2 regions of the Actinoplanes sp. NBC_00393 genome follow, and region 1 is predicted to be linked to the other one. Evidence: predicted binding sites of a transcription regulator. Region 1 holds the regulator's gene; the other holds the start of a gene.
What was found. The regulator HrcA, encoded in region 1, represses chaperone genes, less so after heat shock. The targets are predictions, from matches to a motif close to GGTTNGCACNCTCNNNNNGAGNGTGCNAACC.

Region 1 (14,394 bases):
GCACGTCCTGGCGATCTCCGGGTTCGGCGCGTTCGAGCTGACCGTCGGCGCCGAGAAGCTCTACCAGGGCTCGCTGCACCCGCCCGGCACCGGTCGCGCCGATCTGCTGCTGCACCCGCGGGAGCAGCGGTTCACGGTGACGCTGCCGGCCGGCGTGCCGGTACCGGTCGTGCTGCGCCAAACCTTCGAGCCGGGCATGGCGCATTCGGTGTCGACCACGCTGGGTCACCGCGCACCCGGCCCGGACGAGGACGGCCTGATCGCCGAAGCGGTCGAGCTGGCCGCACGCTCGGATGTCGCGGTGATCGTGGTCGGCACCACCGAGCAGGTCGAGTCGGAGGGCTTCGACCGGACGTCGCTCGCGCTGCCCGGCCGGCAGGACGAGCTGGTGTCCCGGGTCGCGGCGGCGAACCCGCGGACCGTCGTGGTGGTCAACGCCGGCTCGCCGGTGCTGCTGCCGTGGTCCGGCGAGGTGGCGTCGGTGCTGCTCACCTGGTTCCCCGGGCAGGAGGCCGGCGCCGCGCTCGCCGATGTGCTGCTCGGCGTCGCGGAGCCGGGCGGCCGCCTGCCGACCACCTGGCCGCGCGACGAGCAGGACTGCCCGGTCCTCGAGGTGCAGCCGGCGGGCGGCGCGCTCGGCTACGACGAGGGCATCTTCGTCGGCTACCGCGGGTGGTTGCGCTCGGCGGCCACGCCGCTGTTCGCTTTCGGTCACGGTCTTGGCTACACCACCTGGGCGTACGGGGAACTCAGCGTCACCACGACCGAAGCGGTCGTCACGCTGACGAACACCGGCGAGCGCACCGGGCGTGAGGTCGTGCAGGTGTACCTCTCCGGCGGCGACAGCCCGGTCGAGCGGCCGCAGCGGTGGTTGGCCGGCTTCGCGAACGTGCAGGCCGGCCCGGGCGAGACGGTCACCGTCCGGATCCCGCTGCCGGAGCGCGCCTTCCAGGTATGGGACGGGGGCTGGCGTACCGTCCCGGGCACCTACACGGTGACCGCCGCGCACGCGATCGACGACGACCGGCTCTCCGCCCAGATCACCCTGAGCTGACCCGCCTGCCTCGCCGCTCTCCTCGGTTCGCGATCTTGTCGAGTTCCCCGGTGCACCGGGACCCCACAAGATCGCGAGCGGAGGGGCCGGCGAGTGGCGGGCGGCGGGGCGGCTACCAGCGGCCGAGACGGGTGGAGAGCACGGCGAGGGCGGCGACGCCGGCGGTCGAGGTGCGCAGAACGGCCTCACCGAGCCGGACGGCGACGGCTCCGGCCTCCTGGAAGGCGGTCAGCTCCGCGTCGCTGATCCCACCCTCCGGGCCGACCACCAGCACGATCTCCCCCGAGTCGGGCAGCGGCACCGCGGTCAGCCGGTCGGCCGCCTCCTCGTGCAGCACGTAGGCGGCCGCGGCGCCGGCGATCCGCGCGGTCACCTGTTTCGTCGAGCAGTCCGGGTCGCCGGCGACCTGCGGCAGCCAGGAGCGCCGGGCCTGTTTCGCCGCCTCCCGCGCGGTCGCCGCCCACTTGTCGCGCGCCTTGACACCGCGGTCGCCCCGCCACTGCGCCACCGAACGGGACGCCGCCCACGGCAGGATCTCGTCCACACCGGTCTCGGTCATCGCCTGCACGGCCAGCTCGCCCCGGTCGCCCTTGGCGATGCCCTGGACCACCACCAGCCGCGGATCGGCGGCCGGCTCCTCGGCCCAGCTGAGCATCATCAGTTCCACGCTGCCCCGGCCCACCGAGGTCACCTCGCCCCGGGCGGTGCCGCCCCGCCCGTCGGCGAGGATCAGCGCCTCACCCACGCGGAGCCGCTGCACGGTGGCGGCATGGTGGCCTTCCGGCCCGTCGAGCGTGAACGACGAGCCGGCGGGCAGATTCTCGACCAGGAACAGCGGTGCGGACACACCCGCACGGTACCGGGCGGGCCGCCCACCTGCTCAAGCCCGGCGGCCGCGCTGGAGGCCGGGACCACCGGCCTGCCTCGCGCGGACTCCCGGTGACGGTCAGGATTCGGCGGAGCGGCCCGTCACCGTACGATCAATGGCCGTTGAAAGCGTCTCGCATGCGGCTGAAGAAGCCGCCCTGCTTGCTCAGCTCCGCCACGTCCTCGCCGCGGGTCTTGGCGAACTCGCGCAGCATGCGCTCCTGGTCGGCGGTGAGCTTGGTCGGCGTCTTGACGTCGAGGTGCACGTAGAGCTCGCCGCGGCCCTGGCCGCGCAGGTGCGGCACGCCCTTGCCGCGGATGCGCAGCGTGCTGGCCGGTTGCGTGCCCGGCTTGACCTCGATGTTCTCCTCGCCGTCGAGGGTCTTGATGGTCATCCGGGTGCCGAGCGCGGCGGCGGTCATCGGAAGGGTGACCCGGCAGTGCAGGTCGTCGCCCTTGCGCGAGTAGACGTCGTGCGGCCGCTCGTGGATCTCCACGTAGAGGTCGCCTGCGGTGCCGCCGCCGGGACCGACCTCGCCCTGCTGGGCCAGGCGGATGCGCATGCCGTCCTCGACGCCCGCCGGGATCTTCACGGTGAGTGAGCGGCGGGTGCGGATGCGGCCGTCGCCGGCGCAGGTCGGGCAGGGGCTCGGGATGACCGTGCCGTGGCCCTGGCAGTTGGCGCAGGGACGCGACGAGACGACCTGGCCGAGGAAGGTGCGCTGCACCGACTGGACCTCGCCGCGGCCGGCGCAGACCTCGCAGGTGGCCAGGTGGGTGCCGGGCGCGGTGCCGGCGCCGGAGCACTGGGTGCAGAGGACCGCGGTGTCGACGGTGATCGGGGCCTCGACCCCGAACGCGGTCTCCACCAGGTCGAGTTCGAGGCGCAGGATCGCGTCGGCGCCGGGCCGGGTGCGTGGTCGCGGGCCCCGCGAGCCGCCGCCGGCCGCGGTGCCGAAGAACGCGTCCATGATGTCCTGGAAGCCGACGAACGGGCCGGCGCCACCGGGACCGCCGCCGGGGCCACCGCCGCCGGGCGCGAGCGGGTCACCGCCGAGGTCGACGATCTGCCGCTTCTGGTCGTCGGACAGCACCTCGTACGCCGCGTTGATCTCTTTGAACTTCTCGTGCGCCTCGGGATCCGGGTTGATGTCCGGGTGATACTGCCGAGCCAGTTTGCGGTAGGCGCGCTTGATCTCGTCGTCGGTGGCTTCCCGGTTCACACCGAGAATTCCGTAGTAGTCCTTGGCCACGGGGTTTGGAGTCCTCAATCGTCTGCGCGAATCCGTCAATTCTGTGCCAACAGGTCGCCAACGTAGCGTGCCACTGCACGAACAGTAGCGATGGTGCCCGGGTAATCCATGCGGGTCGGGCCCAGCACACCGAGCCCACCAACGATCGTCGCACCCGGTCCGTAACCGCTGCTCACCACGGACGCGGACCGCAGGTTGTCGATCTCGTTCTCGTCGCCGATCCGGACCCGGGTGGTGCTGGGCTCGAGGTCGCCGATGAGCTTGAGCAGGATGACCTCCTCCTCGAGGGCTTCGAGGACGGGGCGCAGCGTGCCCTGGAAGTCCAGCACACCGCCGCGTGTCAAGTTGGCAGTACCCGCCAGCGCGAGGCGCTCCTCACTGCGCTCGACGAGGGTCTCCAGCAGCACCGAGGCGAGACAGGCCATGTCGCCGCGGCGCTCGGGCGCGCACTCGTCGACCAGGTTCTGCACCAGAGGCGGCGCGTCGGCGAGTCGCTGACCAGCAAGTTTCTCGTTGACCCGGCGCCGCAGCTCCCAGACGTCCTCGGGCGGGAGCGGGCCGGGCATCTCCACCAGGCGCTGCTCGACCCGGCCGGTGTCGGTGATCATCACGAACATCAGCCGGGTGGTGGAAATCGGGACAAGTTCCAGATGGCGCACAGCGGAGCGGGACAGGCTCGGATACTGCACCACGGCGACCTGCCGGGTGAGCTGAGCCAGCAACCGGACAGTGCGGTGCACCACGTCGTCGAGGTCGACCGCGCCCACCATGAAACGCTCGATCGCACGGCGCTCGGCCGGGCTGAGCGGCTTGATCCGGGTCAACCGGTCGACGAAGAGCCGGTAACCGGCGTCGGTGGGCACCCGGCCGGCACTGGTGTGCGGCTGCCGGATGTAGCCCTCCTCCTCCAGCACGGCCATGTCGTTGCGGACCGTGGCCGGCGAGACGCCGAGCTGGTGGCGCTCCACGAGAGCCTTGCTGCCGACCGGCTCCCGGGTCTCGACGTAGTCCTCGACGATCGCCCGGAGCACCTCGAGCTTGCGGTCATCCAGACTCATATGACCCCTCCCCCTGACTGGCACTCCCGCGGATAGAGTGCCAGTCTACGTCGCGCCGGGCAGCTACGCGATGATCGAAAGTAGGACCGGGTGCAGACGTGCCGGGGAGGGCGGGCTCAGCCGGAGTGAGCAGCGGATCTAGCGTGTCACCATGATCGAACCGCCTCGTCCCTCCGGTGACGGCAATCCCGGGGACTTCCCACCTCCGCCGTACATCCCGCCGACCTCCGGCGCCGGCGGCTATCCGCCCCCGCCACCACCGCCGCCGGGCTACCAGCAGCCGGGTTACGGGTACGGATACCCGCCACCCCCGGCGGCCGACGACCGCAGCTGGATCCAGCTGACCCACTTCATCAGCGCACTCCTGGCGTTCCTGACCGGCAGCACGCTCGGCTGGGTGATGCCGCTCATCGCGTTCCTGTCGCGGGGCAGCCAGTCGCCGGCGGTCCGCGCCGAGGCGGCGCAGGCCCTGAACTTCCAGATCCTCTGGTCGATCATCACCGTGCTCGGCTACTTCCTGATGTGCGTCCTCGTCGGTTTCGTCATCGTCCCCGTGGCCTGGCTGATCGCCTGGATCGTGCCCCTGATCGCCGGGTTCAAGGCGACCGGCAACCAGCCGTTCCGCTACCCCTTGAACATCTCGATCATCAAGTGACCCCGGACGCGCCGGGCACGGTCCGGCGCGCCTCACAACACGTCGCGGATCACTGCGTCGGCCAGCAGCCGTCCGCGCAGGGTCAGCACCAGCCGCCCGGCCCGGTAAGCCTCCGGGTCCAGCAGACCGTCCTCCAGAGCCTGTGCGGCGCCCGCCCGGTCCACCCGGTCGAGCGGGATGCCCTCGCGCAGCCGCACCCGGAGCATCACGTCCTCCATGTGCCGGTCCTCGTCGGTCAGCAGCTCCCGCCCATGGCCCGGTGACTCGCCGGCGGCCAGGCGTTTCGCGTACGCCGCCGGATGCTTGACGTTCCACCAGCGCACCCCGCCGACGTGGCTGTGCGCGCCCGGTCCCAGCCCCCACCAGTCGGCGCCGGTCCAGTACAGCTCGTTGTGCCGGCAGTTTCCGCCGTTCTTCGCCCAGTTGGACACTTCGTACCAGTCGAAGCCGGCCCCGGTCAGGGCCGCCTCGGCGGCGAGGTACCGGTCGGCGGCGACGTCGTCCTCGGGGTAGGGCAGCTCACCCCGGCGCATCCGGGCCGCCATCCTCGTGCCGTCCTCGACGATCAGGGCGTACGCGCTGACGTGGTCCACCCCCGCGCCGATCACGGTGTCGAGTGATCTGGCGAAGTCCTCCGCGGTCTCCCCCGGCGTCCCGTAGATCAGGTCGAGGTTGACGTGCTCGAACCCGGCCTCGCGCGCTTCCGTCGCGGCCTGGGGCGCCCGGCCGGCGGTGTGCTTGCGGTCCAGGACGCGGAGGACGTTCTCGGCGGCCGACTGCATGCCGAGCGAGATCCGGTTGAAGCCATTTCGTCGCAATCTGGACAAATAGTTTTCGTCTACAGATTCTGGATTGGCTTCCGTGGTCACCTCGGCGTTCGGGGACAGACCCCAGGTGCGGTCGATGCCGTCCAGGATCCGGGCCAGGTCGTCCGCCGCCAGCAGGGTCGGCGTGCCACCGCCCACGAACACGGTGTCCACCGCAGCCGGCTCGATGACCCGCGCGGCCAGGGCCAGCTCGCTGAGGACCGTGTCCGCGTACTCCTCCCGGCTCGCGCCGCCGCCCAGCTCACCCGGCGTGTAGGTGTTGAAGTCGCAGTAGCCGCAGCGGCTGGCGCAGAACGGCACATGCACGTAGACGGCGAAGCCGTTCTTGCCCACCTGCCTGGTGGCTTCGTCGGGGAGCGACCCGTCGGAGGGTACGGGTTCACCATCGGGGAGTGCGCCGGCCATCCGTCCAGCGTAGTTAAGGTTCCGGACATGGATCCGGTCCGCACCCTGACTCTGGACAACCCGGCCAGCCGCAACGCGCTCTCCACCGCGGTGCTGCGCGGCCTGCTCGACGACCTGGCCGCGGCCGCCGCCGATCCGGCGTGCCGAGTGGTCGTTCTCACCCACACCGGCCCGGTGTTCTGCTCCGGCGTCGATCTGAAGGAGACCGCTGCCGCCCGTCCCGGCGACAAGCTGCCCGCCGAGATGCTCGCCGACGTTCTCGCCGCGCTCTGGGAGTTCCCCAAGCCGGTGGTCGCGCGGATCGGCGGGGCGGCCCGGGCCGGCGGTCTCGGCCTGATCGGCGCCGCCGACATCGCGGTCTGCACGACGGACGCGACGTTCGCGTTCACCGAGGTCCGGCTGGGCGTGATCCCGGCGGTGATCAGCTCGACGGTCCTGCCGCGGCTGTCACCACGGGCCGCGGCCGAGCTCTACCTGACCGGCGACGTCTTCGACGGCCCGCGGGCCGCGGAGATCGGTCTGGTCACGGCCGCGGTCGCGGCCGAGGATCTGGACGGCACGGTGAGCAGGTACTGCGCATCCCTCATCCGCGGCGGGCCGCTCGCGCTGGCCGGGACCAAACAACTGCTGCGGCGTACGCGTAAGGAGCCGATCCGAGCCGAATTGGTGGATCTCGCCGAGCGCTCCGCCGGATACTTCAAATCGGCCGAAGGTCGCGAGGGCGTGGCCGCCGTCCGGGAGAAGCGGGACCCGTCCTGGCTGACCTGACCTCCCGACCTTTTGATCGACTCCGTTGGGTGGCCCGGTGGCAGTCACGCCGGGCCTTGAGCGCTCGTTGTCTAGGCTTGGCGTCCGGCGACAGAGGAGGTGCGGGTGCGAGCGAAGCCACTGGTGGGTGTCGTCACCCTGCTTGCCCTCGTCGGAGTGCTCGGCGTGGTCGTGGTGGTGAACACTCTGGCCGGCAACCTGCAGCTGCCACGGCTCGGTCCCGCGTGCACGGTCAAAGCCGACGGTGAGGTGACCCTCGACACGGTCCAGATGGCCAACGCGGCGACGATCGCCGCGGTCGGCGTGCGCCGCGGGATGCCCGAGCAGGCCGTGGTGATCGCGCTTGCGACCGCCTTCCAGGAGTCCAAGCTGGAGAATCTGGACGACGGCGACCGCGACTCGGTCGGGCTGTTCCAGCAGCGGCCCAGCCAGGGCTGGGGCACGGTCGAGCAGATCAAGGACCCTCGGTACGCGGCGGGCAAGTTCTACTCCGGGCTCAAGAAGGTCAAGGGCTGGCAGGAGATGCGAGTCACCGACGCCGCGCAGAAGGTGCAGCGGTCGGCGTACCCGGAGGCGTACGAGAAGTGGGCCGACGAGTCCCGGGTGCTCGCCGCCGCGCTGACCGGCCGGGCCACCGGCGCGGTGGAGTGCACGGTCAGCGGCACCCCGGCGGTGCGCGGCGCCGAGGCGGCCACCACGCTGCTGGCCAGCCTCAAGCTGGACTGGGGCAAGAAGCTGCCGAGCACGGCGCCGGCCGCCCGGGCAGCCGGCCTCACGGTCGAGGTGGCGAACGCCAACATCGGCTGGCGGTACGCGCACTGGCTGGTCTCGCACGCCTCCGCCACCGGCCTCGAACGGGTACGTTTCGGCGACCTGGAATGGCACGCGCCGGAGGGAAAGTGGCAGCCGGTCACCGACGGCAGCGGCAGTGTGACGAGCCAGGTGGTGGCGGAGGTCTTCAGTTAGACCCGTCCGCAACTATCGGTGACTAACCGTAATTTTTCGGAGACGGAAACACGGGTTGCGCTGTGTATATATCGACATGGACACTGCGCTACCGCGCTGGTACTAAGTAGAGCGTGTTGATGGCGGCCGAATGGATCCTGCTGGGTGCGGGGAGTGTCGCCGCGATCCTGACCGGGATCTACCGGTATCGCCCGGCCCGAAAAGCGCCGTGGTTCCTGCTCGCCGGCGCCGTCGCCGCGCTGGCCGCCGGCGACGTCTGCTACGAGCACCGGCGGATGGATCTCGCCGACGCCTGCTACCTCCTGATGTTCGGCCTGGTCGTGCTGAGCCTGCTGCAGTTCACCCGCGGCGGTGCGCTGCTCGTCGACCGGGCCCGGCTCATCGACCTGCTCGCGGTCACCTGCTCCAGCCTGCTGGTGATCTGGGTCTTCGTAATCGGCTCGGGCGGTCAGCTCGGCGCGGTCAACGCCGCCGACGTCATCGGCGGCCTGCTACTTCTCGGCGTCGCGATCCGGCTGGTCGTGGCCGATCGCCGCAATATGGCGGCGCTGCTGCTGCTCGCCGGCGCCGTCGGTCTGCTGGCCGGCGACATCGCGTTCCCGCTCACCCGCACTCTCGCCGCCGAGTCGGCGTACGTGGTGCTGTATCTGGCCTGGGGCCTGTCCGCCCTGCACCCGTCGATGGCGCGTCTCACCGAACCACGCGCGCCGCAGCCGGAGCCGGGCCGGTTCCGCTGGAGTGTGCTGCTGGCCGCCTCCGCCGCGACACCGCCGGTCGTGCTGCTGATCGAGGCGCTCTCCGGGACGATCCGCGACGGATTGGTGATCGCCGTCACCACCGCGGTCACCATGGCGCTCACCATCACCCGGCTGGCCGACGTGATCCACCAGCACAGTCAGGCGCTGACCCGCGAGCACGGATTGCGTACGGCCAACACCGCCCTGGTCGCCGCGGCCGACGCGCCCGCCGTCGAGACCGCGGTCCGCGCCGCGGTCGACCGGCTCCTTCCTTCCCACGCGGTCCGCCGGGTGATGCTCGCCACCGACGACGGCCGGCTCGCCTCCCTCGGGCTGCCGCCCGCCCCGCCCGGCTCGGAGTCGCGCAGCTGGTGGGCGCAGGCCGACGAGCCGGAGGAACGCACCCTGATCTGCCCGCTGCGGCTGGAACCGCTGGCGGTGGCCCGCCCCAGCGGCGGCGCGCTGATCCTGACCGGGCGCAAAGATGCCCTGGTCGCCGGCCGCGACGCCCTGGAGGTGCTGGCCGGGGAGGCCGCCCTCGCCCTGGACCGGATCACCCTGGTCGAGGCGATCGGCCGCCGGGACAGCGACATCTACCTGCGCACGGTGATCCCGAACACTGCGGAGATCATGGCGGTGATCGACTCCGACCAGCGGGTCCGCTACGCGAGCCCGGCCCTGCGGCGCCTGCTCGACGCCGACGAGCTGCCGCCGCTCACCGCCTTGGACGACCTGGTCCATCCGGACGACCGCGCCCGGGTCCGGCGCGCCCTGACCGCCGAGGGCGACGGAACGGTGTTCTGCGCGCTGCGGCGGCCGGATCACACGCAGGTGCTGGTCGAGATGACGTACCGCGACCTGCGCGAAGACCGCCTGGTCCAGGGCCTGGTGGTGACGATGCTCGACATCACCGACCGCCACGACCCCTTCGAGCGACGCCCGCTGGCCGACCAGGCAAGCGACCAGCCGGCCCAGGTCAACCGCCGCAGCGCCCAGCACAAGTTCCGCTACTGACCCCCGGCCCTTCTCCGCCCGGCCCTTTCTCCGCCCGGCCCCTTCTCCGCCCGGCCCCTTCTCCGCCCGGCCCCTTCTCCGCCCGGCCGCGTCCCGCATGGTCGGCCTCTCCAACTTCCGATTCGGCCCCATTCCGGCTGGGTTGTCGCCTGCTGCCCGGACCGATCCCGCCTCACCGCCGCGGGCCTTCGCCGGCCCGGCCGGACTTTCGGCCGGGCCCGCTGTTCCGGTAGCCGCATTCCCGGCTCTGAGCGGCCTTTCCTTACGACCGCATTCTGGCCGGGCCCGGATACGCCGAAACGCCGGCCCGCGGGGGCGGGGCCGGCGTTTCTGACGATGCGATCCGAATTACCGGGTGAGGCGACGGCGACCGCCGACGCCGGCGACCAGGGCCACACCGATCGCGGCCAGGACCACCTGGAAGAAGAACTCGATCCAGTCGAAACCGGCGGTGTCAGCGACACCGGCCGCCCGGGCGATCACGGTGCCCAGCAGGGCGGCGACCACACCGACGACCATGGTCAGCCAGATCGGGATGTTCTGCCGGCCCGGTACCACGAGCCGGCCGAGCGCGCCGATGACGAGGCCGACGATGAGAGCGACGATGATTCCGGTGAGCGTCAGTTCCATGAGGTTCCTCCTCGGGGGTGGAGCAATGGGTTGCGTCCGTCGAGCCCCTGAGTTCCCGACCTCTCAAAAACTCAAACCGCCCTATTTTCTTTTTGGAACCGCTCCCACCCCTGGAGCGCGCTCAAGCGCCTACTTCGCGCCCGGCCCCTCGGTGTCTACTTCTTGCCCGCCCCCTTGGCGTCGCCCGCTTCAGACGTGGACAGCGCGGCGATGAAGGCCTCCTGGGGCACCTCCACCCGGCCGACCATCTTCATCCGCTTCTTGCCTTCCTTCTGCTTCTCCAGCAGCTTCCGCTTCCGGCTGATGTCACCGCCGTAGCACTTCGCCAGCACATCCTTACGGATCGCGCGGATCGTCTCGCGGGCGATGATCCGGCTGCCGATGGCCGCCTGGATGGGCACCTCGAACTGCTGGCGCGGAATGAGTTTCTGCAGCTTGGCGGCGATCGTCGTGCCGTACGAGTACGCCTTGTCCTTGTGCACGATGGCACTGAACGCGTCCACCGGCTCACCGTGCAGCAGGATGTCCACCTTCACCAGGTCGGCGACCTGCTCACCGGAGGGCTCGTAGTCCAGCGACGCGTACCCCTTGGTCTTGCTCTTCAACTGGTCGAAGAAGTCGAAAATGATCTCCGCGAGCGGGAGCGTGTAGCGCAGTTCCACCCGTTCGGAGGACAGGTACTCCATGCCGAGCAGGCTGCCCCGGCGGCTCTGGCACAGCTCCATGACGGCGCCCACGTACTCGTTGGGCACCAGGACGGTGGCCCGGACCACCGGCTCGTGGATCTCCGCGATCTTCCCGTTGGGGAACTCGCTCGGGTTGGTGACCACCGTCTCGTTCGCGTCCTCGGTGATCACCTGGTAGACCACGTTCGGCGCGGTCGAGATCAGGTCGAGGCCGAACTCGCGCTCCAGCCGCTCGCCGATGATCTCCAGGTGCAGCAGGCCGAGGTAGCCGACCCGGAACCCGAAGCCGAGCGCCGCCGACGTCTCCGGCTCGTAGGTGAGGGCCGCGTCGTTGAGCTTCAGCTTGTCGAGGGCGTCCCGCAGGGCCGGGTAGTCCGAGCCGTCGATCGGATACAGACCCGAGTAGACCATCGGCTTCGGGTCCTTGTAGCCGCCGAGAGCTTCCTTCGCCGGCCGGTTGTTGCCGGTGACGGTGTCACCCACCTTGGACTGCCGGACGTCCTTCACCCCGGTGATCAGGTAGCCGACCTCGCCGACGCCGAGCGCTCCGGCCTTCTCCATCTCCGGCGAGACGACACCGATCTCGAGCAGCTCGTGCACCGCGCCGGTGGACATCATCTTGATCCGGTCGCGAGCCTCGATCCGCCCGTCGATCACCCGGACGTAGGTGACGACACCGCGATACACGTCGTACACCGAGTCGAAGATCATCGCGCGGGCCGGGGCGGCGGCGTCACCCTCCGGCGGCTGGAACTGCCGGACGATCTCGTCGAGCAGGTGGTCCACGCCGACACCGGTCTTGCCGGAGACCCGCAGGACGTCGCTCGGCTCGACGCCGATCAGCTTGGCGAGCTCCTCCGCGTACTTCTCGGGCTGCGCGGCCGGCAGGTCGATCTTGTTGAGCACCGGGATGATGTGCAGGTCGTTCTCCATCGCCAGGTACAGGTTGGCGAGGGTCTGCGCCTCGATCCCCTGTGCGGCGTCGACCAGCAGGATCGCGCCCTCACAGGCGGCCAGGCTGCGGGAGACCTCATACGTGAAGTCGACGTGCCCCGGCGTGTCGATCATGTTGAGCACGGCGGTCTCGCCGGTCTGGTCGCCCTCGCGAACCGTCCAGGGCATGCGCACGGCCTGCGACTTGATGGTGATGCCGCGCTCGCGTTCGATGTCCATCCGGTCGAGGTACTGCGCGCGCATCTGGCGCGGGTCGACCACCCCGGTGATCTGCAGCATCCGGTCGGCCAGCGTCGACTTGCCGTGGTCGATGTGAGCGATGATGCAGAAGTTGCGGATGCGGCTCGGATCAGTCGATCCGATCACGTTCACGCCGGGGTCGAGCGGTCCAGGCACGGTCTTCCGTTCTTCTCGGGCTGATCTTCGCGGGTCGGTCATCTTGCAGCCGGCCTTGGTGGCCTTGCGGCCCGGCCATCGCCATGCGGGCATGCACCGACCCAGCAGGCCGGCTTCCACCGAGCCCTCGCAGGCCGGCTTCCACCAAGCCCTCGCAGGCCGGCTTCCACCAAGCCCTCGCAGGCCGGCTTCCACCAAGCCCTCGCAGGCCGGCTTCCACCAAGCCCTCGCAGGCCGGCTTCCACCCGGCCCGGGTGGGGCCGGCGACCACCGGCGGCCAAGCCGGCGCCTCCTATCGTCCCACGCCCGCGCGGGACGGTCCGATCACACCCGTTCCAGCGGCCCGTGCGGGCTCGGCGGCAGCTCGACCGTGACCGGATCACCGGGACGAACCGGCCCGCCCCGCAGCACAACGGCCATCACGCCCGCCTTGCGCACAAGGTTGCCGTCCTGGTCACGACCGACCACCTCCTTCAACAGCCCGGACCGGTACCCGTTGATCTGCACACACGGATTACGCAGCCCGGCCACCACGATCGCCGGCCTCGGATCCCCACCAGCGGCATCCCGCTCGACAGCCGCCCGCACCGCCTCCGCGGCCCGCGCCGTCTCGTCATCCAGAGTCGCCGCCCGCGCCGCCGCAAGAACCGCAGCAACGGGATGCCCCAGGACACCGGCATCCAGCTCCGCCCCGCCTGCGCCACCATCTGCCACCCCGCGACCGCCACCATCTGCCACGCCGCGACCGCCACCATCCGCCACGCCGCGACCGCCGGCGTCTACCGGGGCGCGAACGCCCGCGCTCGCGCCCGGCGCGTCTGGCTCGCCGAAGCGCAGGATCGTGCCGCGCGGCAGCCCCAGCAGGTCGATTCCGCTGGTGGTGACGTTCTCCCCGAGCCCGCCCGGAGGGACCTCGTAGCCCTTGCCGGCCACCTCCTCGAACAACTCCGCGTGGATCAAGTGCACCTGCCGCAGGTTCGGCTGGGTGGGATCCGCCGCCACCCGTCCACGGTGCCGGACCAGCACGCCCGCATGGGTGTCGCCCTCCACGCCGATGCCCGCGACCAGGACGATCTCCTCCCGGTTCGGCTTGGTGAACGAGTAGCCGCCGTTACGGCTGACCGCGGTGACCGTCCCCGAAACACTCATGCGGCCGAGTCTGCGCGACCTCCACCACCGCCATCGACGCCGTTTCTCGCGATCCGGTCAGTCCGGTGGCTCCAGGAAGAGGGCGGCCAGCCGCGGCAACCGGCGGTGCATCTCCTCCTCGTTGTCGAAGTCCCAGAGGTCAGCGGCCTCGGGCCGGGTGCGTGGCCGGTCAGGCACGGGTGGCAGCGGCTCACCGGTCGCCTTCTCGTAGGCCCGGTCGGCGATGGTCAGCACCTCCTCGGCCTCGAAGACCGCGCCGGTATCGGCGGCCGCCCGCACCGCGGGCATCTCGGCGAGCACATCGGGCGAGCGCACCGCCCCGGCGACCGCGGCCCGCCCGTGCGCGACCAGCCAGCCGCGGAAACTGTCGAAGCCCTCCTCGGAGCAGCCCCCGTTGATCAGGTAGGCCGCGGCCCACAGATCCTCCGTGCCGGACGCGGCGAGCACCTTGTCGAGGTGCCGGCCCCAGGCGACGATCTCCTCCGGATCGCGCGAGGCCAGGTCGGCCACGGCCCGCTCAGCCACCTCGGCGGGCGAGGCAGGCCGGTCCACGGTCGCGCGGTCGATGACCGCCCAGAAATCGTCGGTTCTCATGGCTGCGATCCTCCCAGTGGGCGTTGTTGCGATCCTCCCAGTGGGGTACGACAATTCCGCCGGCGACAGGATGGGGACATGCGGCCGATCTCGTTGCCCGACGTACCGTACGACGCGACCGCCGTACGCCCCGGTTGGTCTGATCTTCCGAAACGTGTGCGCCGTGCGATCGAAGCCCAGCTCGGCGCGCCTGTCACCGCCGCGCGCAGCGCAGGCGGCGGCTTCACCCGCGCCTTCGCCGCGGTGCTCACCACCGCGGCCGGCACCAGCGCGTTCGTCAAGGCGGCGCCGTTGCGGGAGCCGATTTCCGATTGGTACGCGCGAGAGCACGCCATCACCTCAGCGCTCCCCGACGGGGTCAACGCCGCCCGGCCCAGCTGG
Region 2 (14,394 bases), 780 kb from region 1:
CGTCGGCCCGGGGCCGTTCACCGGGCTGCGGGTCGGGCTGGCCACCGCGGCGAGCATGGGCCAGGCGCTCGGCATCCCGACCTACGGCGTGTGCTCACTGGACGCGCTGGGCCGGGCTGCCGGTCCGGGCCGGGTGCTGGTGGCGACTGATGCGCGGCGGCGCGAGGTCTACTTCGCGACGTACCGGGACGGTGAGCGGGTGTTCGGCCCGGAGGTCGCGCGGCCGGGCGACGTGGCAGGGCTGGTGGGACCGCTGGCTGAGGTCGTGGACAAGTCGGCCGGTGAGGGTGCGCTGAAATACGGGGACGTCTTCGGCGTACCGGTGGAGGAACACCTGCTTCATCCGCCCGGCGCCGCGCTGGTGGCGATCGCGGCGTCGCGGATCCGCGACGCCGCGCCGAGCGAGGCGCTCATCCCGCTCTACCTGCGGCGCCCGGATGCCGTCGAGCCGGCCGGGCGGAAGCCGGTGCTGACCTGATGCTGGTCGAGAAGCTCCGCTGGTGGCACATCGAGGAGGTGCTGCCGCTCGAGGAGGACCTGTTCGGCCCCGAGAAGTGGTCCGCCGCGATGTTCTGGAACGAGTTGGCGCAGCGGCACTTCTACCGGGTCGCGGTGGACGAGCCGGGTGGGCCGGTGCTCGGCTACGCGGGTCTGTCTGTCGTGGACGCCGACGAGTCCTGGGTGCAGAACATCGCGGTCCGGCGGGACGCTCAGCGGCGCGGCATCGGGCGGCTGCTGCTCGACGATCTGCTCGCCGAGGCGGCCCGCCGCGGGGCGCGCCGGACGCTGCTCGAGGTGGCGGTCGACAACGCCCCGGCGCAGAAGCTCTATGCCAGTTACGACTTCGAGCCGGTCGGGATCCGGCGTGGCTACTACCAACCCACCAATACGGACGCCCTGGTGATGATGCGCGATGCCTGACGAGCCCCTGGTCCTCGGGATCGAGACCTCCTGCGACGAGACCGGTGTCGGCATCGTGCGCGGGCACACCCTGCTCGCCGACGCGCTGGCGTCCAGTGTGGATCAACACGCCCGGTTCGGCGGGGTGGTGCCCGAGGTGGCCAGCCGCGCGCACCTGGAGGCCCTGGTCCCGACCATGCAGCGGGCGCTCGACGAGGCCGGCGTGACCCTGGCCGACGTCGACGCGATCGCGGTGACCAGCGGGCCCGGCCTGGCCGGCGCCCTGCTGGTCGGTGTGGCCGCGGCGAAGGGGTACGCGCTGGCCGCCGAGAAACCGATCTACGGGGTCAACCACCTGGCTGCGCACGTTGCAGTGGACACTTTGGAGCACGGCCCGCTGCCCGAGCCCGCGGTGGCGATGCTGGTCTCCGGCGGGCACTCGTCCCTGCTGCTGGTCGACGATCTGACCGCGGGCGTCACTCCGCTCGGCGCGACCATCGACGATGCCGCCGGCGAGGCGTTCGACAAGGTGGCCCGTCTGCTGGGGCTCGGTTTCCCGGGCGGGCCGATCATCGACCGGACCGCCCGCGACGGTGATCCCGTCTCGATCGCCTTCCCGCGCGGGCTCACCGCGCCCAAGGATCTCGCGGCGCACCGGTTCGACTTCTCGTTCTCCGGTCTGAAGACCGCGGTGGCCCGCTGGGTGGAGAGCCGGGAGCGGGCCGGGGAGCCGGTGCCGATCGCGGACGTCTCGGCCAGTTTCCAGGAGGCGGTCTGCGACGTGCTCACCGCGAAAGCGATCGACGCGTGCCGGACCAGCGGCGTGAAGACGCTGGTGATCGGTGGCGGCGTGGCGGCGAACTCGCGACTGCGGGTGCTCGCCGAGGAACGCGCTGCTAAACACGGGATCGCGGTACGCGTACCCCGCCCGCAGCTCTGCACCGACAACGGAGCGATGGTCGCGGCACTCGGCTCGCATCTCGTCGCGGCCGGCGTCGCTCCGAGCCGTCTCGATCTGCCGGCGGATTCCGCGATGGGTTTGACCACGGTCAGCGTGCCGGGGTAGGAAGCCTTCATGATCGCTCGGATGTGGGAGGTGCGGGCCTCGCGCAGTGGCTTCGACGAGCTGCTGGCCTGGGTCTGCGACACGGCGGTGCCTGGCTTGGAGGTCCTGCCACAACATGTGTCGAGTGACGTCTATTCGTCCACGGATCATCGCATCGTCGTCATCACCAAATGGCGAAACACCCCGCAAAGCATGCCGACGCCGCCAGAGAAGCTGGTAGCACGCGCTCCGCACGTCTGGGATTTCACGCCCGTCGATCGCTGAGCAGTCGCAGTACTCGCACCTCGGCTTTACCGTCGGGGCCTGATGCGAATGAACCTTTTTCAACGTGGCGAGGCCGGCAGTACCTGGAAGCGGTCAACGGCCCGGCGCCGTTGGGCTCGAAGCCAGGTGGAAAAAGGTTCACTGCCCGAGCCGGATCCCGGCCTGCCCGACTCTCGGTCCGCCCTGCGTTATCTGTACTGGTTGGTCCGGTCCGCCCGCTTGACGACGATCGCCGCTGCGTTGCTCGCGATCGCCTGGATGGGATGTCAGGCGCTGGCTCCGGCGGTCGTCGGCCTGTCCGTCGACGCGGCCGTGGACCGCGACTGGCGTGCCCTGCTCGGCTGGGTCGCGATCCTGCTCGGGGTCGGCGCCGCGCAGGCGGTGGCCGGGATCTGCCGGCACCGGTTCGCCGTGGTGAATTGGCTGGGCGCGTCGTTCCGGACGGTGCAGGCGGTGGTCCGGCATGCGAACCGGCTCGGTTCCACCCTGCCGCGCCGGCTCGACGCCGGTGAGGTCGTGGCGATCGGCACCTCGGACATCACCCACATCGGCGCGGCCGTCGACATCGTCTCCCGGGGTGTCGGCGCGGTGCTCGCGGTCGTCACGGTCACCGTCCTGCTCTTGCGTACGTCGGTGCCGCTCGGCCTGATCGTGGTGATCGGTGTGCCGCTGCTGATGCTGGTGGTGAGCCTGCTCATCCGTCCCCTGCACCGGCGCCAGCAGGCGTACCGGGAGAAGCAGGGGCTGCTCACCAGCCGGGCCGCCGACCTGGTCTCCGGTCTGCGGGTGCTGCGCGGCGTCGGCGGCGAGGCGTTGATGGCGAGCCGCTACCGCCAGGAGTCGCAGCAGCTCGGGGCGGCCGGGGTCTACACCGCGCGGGTGGAAGCTCTGCTCGAGGCGGCGCAGGTGCTGCTCCAAGGGGCGCTGCTGGTGTCGGTCACCCTGGTGGGGGCACGGTTCGCGTCGAACGGGCAGATCACGGTCGGGCAGTTCGTGTCGTTCTACGCGTACGCGGCGTTCCTGGTGGCGCCGCTGCGGCAGCTCACCGACGCGATCGACAAGCTGACCCGCGGCCACGTCTCGGCCCGCCGGGTGGTGGCGATGCTCGGGGTGGAGAGCGACCTGCCCGATGCGCCGCGGGCAGGACCGCTGCCGGCCGGTGAGCTGGCCGACCCGGACTCGGGACTGCGGATCCCGGCGAACCGGTTCACGGCGATCGTCGCGGCGGAACCGGTGGACGCGGCCCGGATCGCCGATCGGCTGGGCCGGTACGCGGACGGGGCGACCCTCGGTGGCGTACCGCTGGCGGACGTGACCCTGGCCTCGGTGCGGGAGCGGATCCTGGTCGTCGAGAACGAGGCCCGGCTCTTCTCCGGCCGGTTGCGGGCCGACCTGGATCCCTACGACCGGGGCACTCTCGAGGCGGCACTGGAGGCCGCGGCCGCGACCGACATCGTCGAGGAACTGCCGGACGGTGTGCGGAACATGGTCGACGAGCGCGGACGCTCCTTCTCCGGCGGGCAGCAGCAACGCCTCCGGCTGGTCCGGGCACTGGTCGCCGACCCGGAGATCCTGATCCTGGTCGAGCCGACGAACGCGGTGGACGCGCACACCGAGGCGCGGATCGCGGCCGGGGTACGGGAGATGCGCGCCGGGCGTACGACGGTGATCTGCACGTCGAGCCCGCTGGTGCTGAGCCGCGTCGACCGCGTCTGCTACCTCGAGTCCGGCCGGGTGGTCGCCGCCGGATCGCATGCCGACCTGCTCCGATCCCATCCCCGGTACGCCCGGATGGTGCAGCGTGAGGATCAGCCGTGAGCCGCGCGCTGCCGGTGGCGGACTCGGTACAGGTCCGCCGGTACGCGCGTGACCTGGTCCGCCGCTACCCGGCCCTGTTCCGGGCGACCGTCGGCCTGCACGTCGCCGCCGCCCTGGCCGCCCTGGCCGGGCCGCGGCTGCTCGGCAACCTGGTGGAGGCCATCCGCGACGGCGCCACCGTCGCGGCACTGGACCGGCTGATCTTCACGATCGCGGGATTCGTGCTGCTGCGCGGGATCCTGACCCGGTTCGCGTACCTCGCCTCGGCTCGTCTCGGGGAGCGGATCCTGGCCCGGCTCCGCGAGGAGTTCCTCTGCCGGGTGCTGACCCTGCCGCTGGCCACAGTGGAGTCGGCGGGCACCGGTGACCTGCTGACCCGGACCACCCGGGACGTGGACGCGCTGTCCAAGTGCGTCCGGTTCGCGGTGCCGGAAACCATGATCGCAATGATCACGCTGGTCCTGGTGGTCGTCGCGTTGCTGCTGGTCAGTCCGCTGTTCGCGGTGCCACTGCTGATCGGCGTGCCGATCATGGTGATCGGCACGCGCTGGTATCTGCGCCGGGCGCCGTCCGCGTATCTGCGGCAGAACGCGGCGTACTCGGACGTGACCGAGGGACTGAGCGAGACGGTCGAGGGCGCGCGGACCGTCGAGGCGCTGGGTCGCCAGCGGCAGCGGATCGAGCGGACCGACAAGGACCTGCGGAAGTCCTGGCGGGCTGAGCGGTACACGCTGTTCCTGCGTACCGTCTGGTGGCCGATGATCGAGATCAGCTACGTCCTGCCGGTGGCGGTCACCCTGCTCTACGGCGGCTGGCTGAACCTGCGCGGCCTGGTGACCCTGGGCCAGCTGACCTCGGCGGTGATCTACGTCCAGTTGCTGGTCGACCCGCTGGACCGGCTCTCCGGCTGGCTGGACGAACTGGAGGTCGGCGCGGCCTCGCTGGCCCGGCTGCTCGGTGTCGCAGCGGTGGCGGCGCCGATGCCGGCGACCGTGCCGGAGATCCCCGACAACCGCATCGAGATGCGCGGTGTCCACTTCGCCTACCAGGCCGATCGCGAGGTACTGCACGGCGTCGACCTGATCCTGGAACCGGGCGAGCGGCTGGCCGTGGTCGGCGTCTCGGGCGCCGGGAAGTCCACTCTGGGCCGCCTGCTCGCCGGCGTGTACCAGCCGACCAGGGGCATCGTCACGGTGGGCGGGGTGTCGCTCGGGGAACTGCCGCCCGAACGGTTGCGTGCCGAGGTCGCGCTGGTCACCCAGGAACATCACATCTTCATCGGCACGCTGCGCGACAACGTCGCGATGGCACGTCCCGGCGTGCCGGAGGGCGAGGTACGCGCAGCGCTCACCGCCATGCACGCGCAGAACTGGGTGGACCGCCTGCCGAACGGGCTGGACACCGTGGTCGGCGCCGGCGGGCATCTGCTGTCGCCCGCTCAGGCGCAGCAGGTGGCGCTGGCCCGGCTGATCCTCGCCGATCCCCACACGCTGGTCCTCGACGAGGCCACCGCGCTGCTGGACCCACGGGCGGCCCGCGACCTGGAACGGTCCCTGGCGGCGGTGGTGCGCGGCCGCACGGTGGTGGCGATCGCGCACCGCCTGTTCTCGGCACACGACGCCGACCGGGTGGCGGTGGTCGAGGACGGCCGGATCGTCGAGGTCGGGCCGCACGACAAGCTGGTGGCGGCGGGTGGGGCGTACGCGGCTCTGTGGCGCTCCTGGCAGGGCAGCCCGGACCCGTGGCTGGTCAACAGGGCTGTTTGAGCGACGCCGGAACAGCCCTGTCAACCAGCCACGTTGCCCGGCCGAGCAACGCAAAGGGCGCGCCGGCATGCCGGCGCGCCCTGCGTGTGAGTGCTCGGTCAGAAGCCCGGGCCGTGCTGGTGGCCGTGACCACCCGGACCGTGGCTGTGACCGTGTCCACCGGCAGCGGCCGGGGCCGGCTCGGCCGGCTTCTCGACCACGAGGCTCTCGGTGGTCAGCAGCAGACCGGCGATCGAGACGGCGTTGGAGACCGCGTTGCGGGTCACCTTCACCGGGTCGATGATGCCGGCCGCGGCCAGGTCGACGTACTCGTCGGTGGCCGCGTTGAGGCCGTGGCCCCAGCCCAGCTCGTTGACCTTGCCCACCACGACGTAGCCGTCGTGACCGGCGTTCTGCGCGATCCACCGCAGCGGCTCCACCAGCGACTTGCGGACGATCGCAACACCGATCGCCTCCTCGCCGGTGAGGCCGAGACCGCCGTCGAGCTCCTTGGCGACCTGGGCGAGGGCGGCGCCACCGCCGGGGACGGTGCCTTCCTCGACGGCCGCCTTGGTCGCCGCGATGGCGTCCTCGATGCGGTGCTTGCGCTCCTTCATCTCGACCTCGGTCGCGGCACCGACCTTGATCACCGCGATGCCGCCGGAGAGCTTGGCCAGCCGCTCCGCGAGCTTCTCCCGGTCCCAGTCGGAGTCGGACGCCTCGATCTCCTTGCGGATCTGCGCGACCCGGTCGGCGACCTCGGAGGCCTGACCGCCACCGTCGACGATGGTGGTGTTCTCCTTGTCGACGACGATCCGCCGGGCGCTGCCCAGCGACTCGAGGCCGACCTGGTCGAGCTTGTAGCCGAGCTCGGGGGCGATCAGCTCGCCACCGGTGGCGATCGCCAGGTCCTGCAGGATCGCCTTGCGGCGGTCACCGAAACCGGGCGCCTTCACCGCGGCGACCTTGATGGTCTTGCGCAGCGAGTTCACCACGAGGGTGGAGAGCGCCTGGCCCTCGACGTCCTCGGCGATGATCAGCAGCGGCTTGCCGCCCTGCAGCACCTTCTCCAGCAGCGGGAGCAGCTCCTCGATGCTGGAGATCTTCTGGGTGGTGATGAGGATGTGTGCGTCCTCGAGCACCGCCTCCTGAGACTCCGCGTCGGTCACGAAGTTCGGCGAGATGAAACCCTTGTCGAACTGGAGACCCTCGGTGACCTCGAGCTCGGTGTGCAGCGCCGAGCCCTCCTCGACGGTGATGACACCGTCGCGGCCGACCCGGTCCATCGCGTCGGCGATCAGCTCGCCGATGGTGGCGTCCTGGGCGGAGATGGTGGCCACGTTGGCGATCGCCTTGTGGTCGGCGACCTCGACGGCCTTGCCCAGCAGAGCCTTGGACACGACCTCGGAGGCCTGGTCCATGCCGCGCTTGAGGCCGATCGGGTTCGCGCCCGCGGTCACGTTGCGCAGGCCCTCGCGGACCAGCGCCTGCGCGAGCACGGTAGCGGTGGTGGTCCCGTCGCCGGCGACGTCGTTGGTCTTGGTCGCCACCTCCTTGACGAGCTGCGCGCCAAGGTTCTCGTACGGGTCGGTGAGCTCGATCTCCTTGGCGATGGTCACACCATCGTTGGTGATCGTCGGAGCGCCGAACTTCTTGTCCAGGACGACGTTGCGCCCGCGCGGGCCGAGAGTGACCTTGACCGTGTCGGCGAGCGTGTTGACGCCGTGCTCCAGCAGGTGCCGGGCGTCGTCAGAGAAGCTGAGAATCTTCGCCATGCATTGGTCCCTTCACGCACCGACGCCCTGCCCCGATTTCGTCGGAACAGGGCGTCTGCGCAGTCAGTTAGGTCTTACTTCTCGATGACCGCGAGGACGTCGCGGGCGGAGAGCACCAGGTACTCCTCGCCGGCGTACTTGACCTCGGTGCCGCCGTACTTCGAGTAGAGGACCACGTCGCCGACCTTGACATCGAGCGGAACGCGGTTGCCCTTGTCGTCGATCCGGCCGGGGCCGACAGCGAGGACGGTGCCCTCCTGCGGCTTCTCCTTCGCGGTGTCGGGGATCACGATGCCGGACGCGGTGGTGGTCTCGGCCTCGTTCGCCTGGACCACGATGCGGTCCTCGAGCGGCTTGATCGCAACCTTGGTCGCGGTAGTCACGGGCATACCCTCCTGGGTACAGGTTTCGCCGGCCTTGAACCAGGCCGGTCTGATGCCTCATGCCACCGGGCGGGGCCGTCGTCGCGGGTGCCGGTCCGCCTGGTGCCTAACCGCACGGACGGGCCGGGCGGCTGGCACCCTCATGTTGAGAGTGCTAACCGGAGACTATTCCGGAACTAGCACTCCGTCAACCAGAGTGCCAACCTGTCACGCCAGGGAGAATGCCTGGTGTGACCTCTGAGCCGTTGTCGTTGTTGCGTACCCCGGAAGGGGCGGAAGCCCTGGCCGTGGCGGCCGAGATCGGCGGCGGTGAGCCACTCGCCGCGGCCTCGGCCATGCGGGCCCGGGGCATCGGCGCGGAGCTCGCCGCAGCCGCCTTGACCCAGGCTAGTTTGCGCGAGCGCGCGGCGATGAAGTTCGGGCCGGACGCGGCGCGGATGTTCTTCACCCGGGCCGGACTGGAGCAGGCGACGCGAGCGGTGGTCGCCGACCGGCGAGCGAGGCGCCTCGCGGCCGCCGGCGTGCGAACGATGGCCGACCTGGGCTGCGGGCTGGGCTCCGACGCGCTGGCGGCGGCACGTCAGGGCATCCGGGTGTACGCCGTGGACGCCGATCCCTCGACCGCGGCGATGGCGGCCGCGAACGCCGAAGCCGCCGGGCTGGCCGACCTGATCACCGTGGCCTGCGCCGACGCGACCACGGTGGAGGTGGAGGGCTACGACGCGGTCTTCGCCGACCCGGCCCGGCGGCAGGCCGGCCGGGGACGGGTGTTCGACCCGAAGGCGTACTCGCCGCCCTGGGACTTCGTGATCGGGCTGGCCGGCCGGGTGCCGCGTACCGTGCTCAAGCTCGCCCCCGGGATCGACCACGGGCTGCTGCCGCCGGGTGCCGAGGGGGAGTGGGTGAGCGTCGGCGGGGACCTGGTGGAGGCGGCGTTCTGGTGCGGGCCGCTGGCCGCGGCGCCCCGCCGGGCCACGCTGCTCGGCCGGGACACCGCGGAACTCACCGGTTCCGGCACCGACGCCGCGCCGGTCGGGCCGATCGGCGCCTGGATCTACGACCCCGACCCGGCGGTGGTCCGATCGCACCTGGTCGCCGAGTTCGCCGAGACGATCGGTGGACGGCTGGCCGACCCGTCGATCGCCTACGTCTACACCGACGAGCCGGTGGACACTCCGTACGGCCGGCGGCTCGGCGTGACCGACGTGCTGCCGTTCTCCCTGAAGCGGCTGCGGGCGCTGTTGCGCGAGCGTGGCGTCGGCCGGCTGGAGATCCGCAAGCGCGGCTCGGCGCTGATCCCCGACCAGTTGCGCCGGGATCTGAAGCTGTCCGGGCCGAACGCGGCCGGTCTGGTGCTCACCCGGGTGGACGGGGCACCGCTCGCGCTTCTGACAACAACGTCGTAACAGGTGGTTATCGGGCGCGCCTGGTGATCGTTCACCGGAGTAGCGTGCGCCCATGGCCAAGAAAGCGGCCGGTACGCCGGCCACCGTCTTGCTGACCGCGGAACGGGTTCCACACACCCTCCATCCGTACGAGGTCTCCCCGGAGGCGCCCAACTACGGCGCTCTCGTCGCGCAGGCCCTCGGCGTCGAGCCGGAGCGGCTCTTCAAGACGTTGATCGCCGAGGTCGATGGGCGGCTGGTCGTCGGCGTCGTGCCGGTGACCGGCGATTTGGACCTGAAGGCGCTGGCCGCCGCGGCCGGGGGCAAGCGCGCGGCGCTCGCCGACCGGGTCGCGGCCGAGCGCAGCAGCGGTTATGTGCGCGGCGGGATCAGTCCGCTCGGCCAGCGCAAGCGCCTGCCCACGGTGGTCGACGACTCGGCATCCGGATTGGACGTGATGTATGTCTCGGCGGGCCGTCGCGGGCTTCAGGTCGCGCTCTCGCCGGGCGATCTGCTCCGGCTGACCGGGGCGACGCTGGCGCCGATCCGGGGCTGAGTCCCGTTGATCCGCACCGGTCGCGCGATCGTAGTCAGCGGACGAAAAGGTCTGTTCTTAGGGGTTCTCGTCCCACCGGACACGAATGTTACCTAGCGTTACCTCGTGGGATCTCTGGAAGCACCTTCCAGGCGCTCAGCGGACCCTTGCGACGCTGCTGTGTTGCCGGATTGTTATCCCTCGTTACGGGATAGACCCTCGTTGCGGCTTGTGTTGTCGGCCACGATGGGAATACGTTGCCGGGCACAACAAACCGGTTCCTGATCCATCGGCGTCACCCAGGGGAGCGGTACTCCCAGGCAACGCGACCCTGACAAATCCGAACCAAGGCCCCGGATTTACCCCCCGAAAGGACATAAGGAATGCGTAAGGGACTGTTCGCCCTTGCCGCGGTCGGCCTGATGGCCACCGGAAGCATGGCCGCATGCGGCGACAACAGCGGCGACTCCGGCACCGACAGCGGCAGCGGCAACGCCGCCTCGGCGGGCAAGGTCGGCGTGATCCTGCCCGACACCAAGAGCTCCGCCCGCTGGGCGACCGCCGACCTGAAGTACCTCACCGAGGCCTTCAAGGCGGCCGGTGTCGAGGCCGACATCCAGAACGCCCAGGGTGACAAGACCCAGTTCCAGACGATCGCCGACGGCATGATCACCAGCGGCGTCAAGGTTCTGATGATCGTCAACCTGGACTCCGGCACCGGCAAGGCCGTGCTGGACAAGGCGAAGGCCGCGGGCATCGCGACCATCGACTACGACCGCCTGACCCTGAACGGCGGCGCGGACTACTACGTGTCGTTCGACAACGTGGCGGTCGGCAAGCTCCAGGGCGAGGGCCTGGTCCAGTGCCTCACCGACCTGAAGGCCACCAAGCCGGTCGTGGCGCAGCTGCACGGTTCGCCCACCGACAACAACGCCACCCTGTTCAAGGAGGGCTACCAGTCGGTTCTGAAGCCCAAGTTCGACTCGGGTGAGTACGTGCAGGGCCCGGAAGAGGCCGTTCCGGACTGGGACAACGCCCAGGCCGGCACCATCTTCGAGCAGCAGCTGACCTCGAACAAGGCGATCAAGGGTGTCCTGGCCGCGAACGACGGCCTCGGCAACGCCGCGATCCAGGTGCTGAAGAAGAACAAGCTGAACGGCCAGGTCCCGGTGACCGGTCAGGACGCCACCGTGCAGGGTCTGCAGAACATCCTCGCCGGTGACCAGTGCATGACGGTCTACAAGGCCATCAAGAAGGAGGCCGACGCCGCGGCCGAGCTGGCGATCGCGCTGGCCAAGCAGCAGGCGCCGTCCACCGCCACCGACACGGTGAAGGACGTGGAGTCCGGCAAGGACGTCAAGGCCGTCCTGCTCGACCCGCAGTCGATCACCAAGGCGAACGTGAAGGACGTCGTCGCTGACGGCTTCGTCACCAAGGAGGAGCTCTGCACCGCCGACTTCGCCAAGGCTTGCACGGACGCGGGCATCAGCTGACCTTCAGCTGACGAAAAGCCTGATCCGTACGGCTGAGGCCGGCGCCGCCCACGTCCGCGTGGGCGGCGCCGGAGTCGGTTTTGCAACACCTCCCGCACGCGGCTAGCCACGACGAAGTGGTGCGGCCTCGACGAAACCGGTCACCGAACGAAGGAGAACCACCCGTGGCCGCGACACCCCTTCTGGAGCTGCGCGGGATCGACAAGAGCTTCGGTCCTGTCCAGGTCCTGCACGACGTCGGGCTCAGCGTCTACCCGGGCGAGGTAACCGCCCTGGTCGGCGACAACGGCGCAGGCAAGTCCACGCTGGTCAAGTGCATCAGCGGCATCTACAACATCGACGCGGGCACGGTGACCTTCGAGGGCCGTGAGGTCGCGATCCACACCCCCCGTGACGCCTCCGCGCTCGGCATCGAGGTCGTCTACCAGGACCTCGCGCTCTGCGACAACCTGGACATCGTCCAGAACATGTTCCTCGGCCGCGAGAAGAAGAACGGCATCGTCCTCGACGAGGACACCATGGAGGAGATGGCCGGGGAGACCCTGCGCAGCCTCTCGGTGCGGACCGTCAAGTCGCTGCGCCAGCTGGTCTCCAGCCTCTCCGGCGGTCAGCGGCAGACCGTGGCGATCGCCAAGTCGGTGCTCTGGAACAGCAAGGTCGTCATCCTCGACGAGCCGACCGCCGCGCTGGGCGTCGCCCAGACCGCGCAGGTGCTCGAGCTGGTCCGCCGGCTCGCCGACAACGGTCTCGGCGTCGTGCTGATCTCGCACAACATGAACGACGTCTTCGCGGTCTCGGACCGGATCGCCGCGCTCTACCTCGGCCGGATGGCCGCTCAGGTCAAGGCGTCCGATGTCACCCACTCCCAGGTCGTCGAGCTGATCACCGGCGGGCGCAGCGGCAACCTCGGCCTGCCGCCGGAGAAGCCCTCCGACTTCATCGACATCACGCCGGGAGAGGCCCAGTGACCACCACGACCACGACCACGGCGGGCGGGATCCAGGCCGTCAAGCCGACGGTGTCCAGCCACATTCGCGACTACTGGGCCCGGGTCCGCGGCGGCGACCTCGGCACCCTCCCGGCCGTCCTGGGACTTCTCGTCCTCACGCTGATCTTCAGCGTCGCCCGGCCGGACACGTTCCTCAGCGCGCTCAACTTCGCGAACCTGTTCAACCAGGGCGCCCAGGTGACCTTCATCGCCATGGGCCTGGTCTTCGTGCTGCTGCTCGGCGAGATCGACCTCTCGGCCGGCTTCGCGAGCGGCGTCTGCGGCGCGATCATGGCCATCCTGCTCACCAACGAGGGCATGGCCTGGTACATCGCGGTCCCGGCCGCGATGATCACCGGCATCATCATCGGTCTGGCGCTCGGCGTGCTCGTCGCCAAGCTCGGCATCCCGTCGTTCGTCGTGACCCTGGCGGCCTTCCTCGCCTTCCAGGGCATCCTGCTGACCCTCCTGGAGGGCGGCAAGAACATCTCGATCACCGACGAGTTCGTCCGCGCGCTGAACAACGACACCATGTCGGTCCTGTGGAGCTGGGTCTTCGCGATCGTCTGCATCGTCGGCTTCGCGTTCGTGCAGCTCAACCGGTACCGCCGGCGTGCCGCCAAGAACCTCGTCACCGACCCGCTGGGCATCGTCCTGCTGCGCATCGCCGGCCTCACCGTGCTGTTCGTGGCGGCCACCCTGGTGCTCACCCAGGAGCGCGCGATCAACGTGGCGATCACCTCGCTCAAGGGCACCCCGATCGTCGTACCGATCATCGCGGTGTTCCTGGTGGTCTGGACGTTCGTGCTCAGCCGCACCACCTACGGCCGGCACGTCTACGCGGTCGGCGGCAACACCGAGGCGGCCCGCCGCGCCGGTATCCCGGTCGACCGGATCCGCATCTCGGTCTTCGTGATCTGCTCGTTCATGGCGGCCATCGGCGGCATCCTGGTGGTCAGCCGGGCCAGCTCGGTCGACCCGAACACCGGTGGCAGCAACATCCTGCTCTACTCGGTGGGCGCGGCGGTCATCGGCGGCACCAGCCTCTTCGGCGGCAAGGGCAAGGTGATCAACGCGGTGATCGGTGGCGCGGTGATCGCGGTGATCGACAACGGCATGGGCCTGATGGGCTTCGCGCCGGGCACCCGGTACATCGTGACCGGCCTCATCCTGCTGACCGCGGCCAGCGTCGACGCACTGGCGCGGCGCCGAGCCTCCGCAACAGGTAACTGATGCGCCGAAACCCGGGGCCGGGGACGGGACGCTGATGCGTGCCGGCCCCAGCCAGGAAGAGGTACGCCGGTACAACCTCGGAACGCTCCTGCGTTACGTGCACACGCACGGCGCGACGTCGCGTGCCGAGTTGACCAACCGGCTCGGCCTCAACCGCAGCACCATCGGGGCACTCACCGCCGAGCTGATCAGCGCGGGGCTGGTCACCGAGGCGGTGCCACGGGAGACCGGCCGGGCCGGGCGACCTTCACTGGTCGTCCGGCCCGAGTCGGGCAAGGTGTACGCGTACGCGCTCAGCATCGAGGTGGACCGGCTGCGCGCGGCCCGGGTCGGCCTCGGCGGGCGGATCCTGGAGCAGTACGAGACCGCCCGCCCGCCCGGGATGAGCTCCGACGACGCGGTGCAGCCGCTCGCCGACTTCATCCGGGCCATGCGTGCCGGGGTGGCCGACGACGCCAAGTGCGTGGGCAGCGGCCTGGCCGTGGCCGGCATGGTGCGGCGGCAGGACGGCCTGGTCCGTCTCGCGCCGACGATCGGGTGGGTCGAGGAGCCGGTCGGCGCGGCTCTGCGGGCCGAGCTCGGTGAGTCGGGCCGGCTCACGGTCGGCAACCACGCGGATGTCTGCGCTCTCGCCGAACATGCCCGCGGCGCGGCCCTGAACTGCGACAACGTCATCTACCTGTACGGCGATGTGGGCGTCGGCGCCGGCATCGTGGCCGGTGGGCGCCGGGTCATGGGACACGGCGGGTACGGCGGCGAGGTCGGCCACATGGTCGTCAACCCGTACGGGCGCCCGTGCTCCTGCGGCT

Region 2: groES (co-chaperone GroES) is a predicted target of HrcA. The motif match lies at 8,081-8,111, and genes of this name have one in related genera.

The regions. Positions count from the first base shown of each region.
Region 1 is NZ_CP107942.1:9,960,445-9,974,838, reverse strand. Features, by position in the region: gene OHA21_RS46275 (beta-glucosidase) at 1-1,054, shown strand, start outside; gene OHA21_RS46270 (16S rRNA (uracil(1498)-N(3))-methyltransferase) at 1,167-1,901, opposite strand; gene dnaJ (molecular chaperone DnaJ) at 2,035-3,174, opposite strand; gene hrcA (heat-inducible transcriptional repressor HrcA) at 3,210-4,232, opposite strand; gene OHA21_RS46255 (DUF4870 domain-containing protein) at 4,384-4,887, shown strand; gene hemW (radical SAM family heme chaperone HemW) at 4,920-6,119, opposite strand; gene OHA21_RS46245 (enoyl-CoA hydratase-related protein) at 6,147-6,887, shown strand; gene OHA21_RS46240 (hypothetical protein) at 6,987-7,853, shown strand; gene OHA21_RS46235 (PAS domain-containing protein) at 7,973-9,604, shown strand; gene OHA21_RS46230 (GlsB/YeaQ/YmgE family stress response membrane protein) at 9,953-10,234, opposite strand; gene lepA (translation elongation factor 4) at 10,390-12,270, opposite strand; gene OHA21_RS46220 (MOSC domain-containing protein) at 12,595-13,419, opposite strand; gene OHA21_RS46215 (DUF4240 domain-containing protein) at 13,477-14,013, opposite strand; gene OHA21_RS46210 (phosphotransferase family protein) at 14,092-14,394, shown strand, end outside.
Region 2 is NZ_CP107942.1:9,181,951-9,196,344, forward strand. Features, by position in the region: gene tsaB (tRNA (adenosine(37)-N6)-threonylcarbamoyltransferase complex dimerization subunit type 1 TsaB) at 1-478, shown strand, start outside; gene rimI (ribosomal protein S18-alanine N-acetyltransferase) at 478-921, shown strand; gene tsaD (tRNA (adenosine(37)-N6)-threonylcarbamoyltransferase complex transferase subunit TsaD) at 914-1,966, shown strand; gene OHA21_RS42605 (hypothetical protein) at 1,976-2,230, shown strand; gene OHA21_RS42610 (ABC transporter ATP-binding protein) at 2,357-4,048, shown strand; gene OHA21_RS42615 (ABC transporter ATP-binding protein) at 4,045-5,814, shown strand; gene groL (chaperonin GroEL) at 5,913-7,568, opposite strand; gene groES (co-chaperone GroES) at 7,643-7,957, opposite strand; gene OHA21_RS42630 (class I SAM-dependent methyltransferase) at 8,173-9,357, shown strand; gene ybaK (Cys-tRNA(Pro) deacylase) at 9,410-9,892, shown strand; gene OHA21_RS42640 (sugar ABC transporter substrate-binding protein) at 10,255-11,364, shown strand; gene OHA21_RS42645 (ATP-binding cassette domain-containing protein) at 11,529-12,332, shown strand; gene OHA21_RS42650 (sugar ABC transporter permease) at 12,329-13,585, shown strand; gene OHA21_RS42655 (ROK family transcriptional regulator) at 13,620-14,394, shown strand, end outside.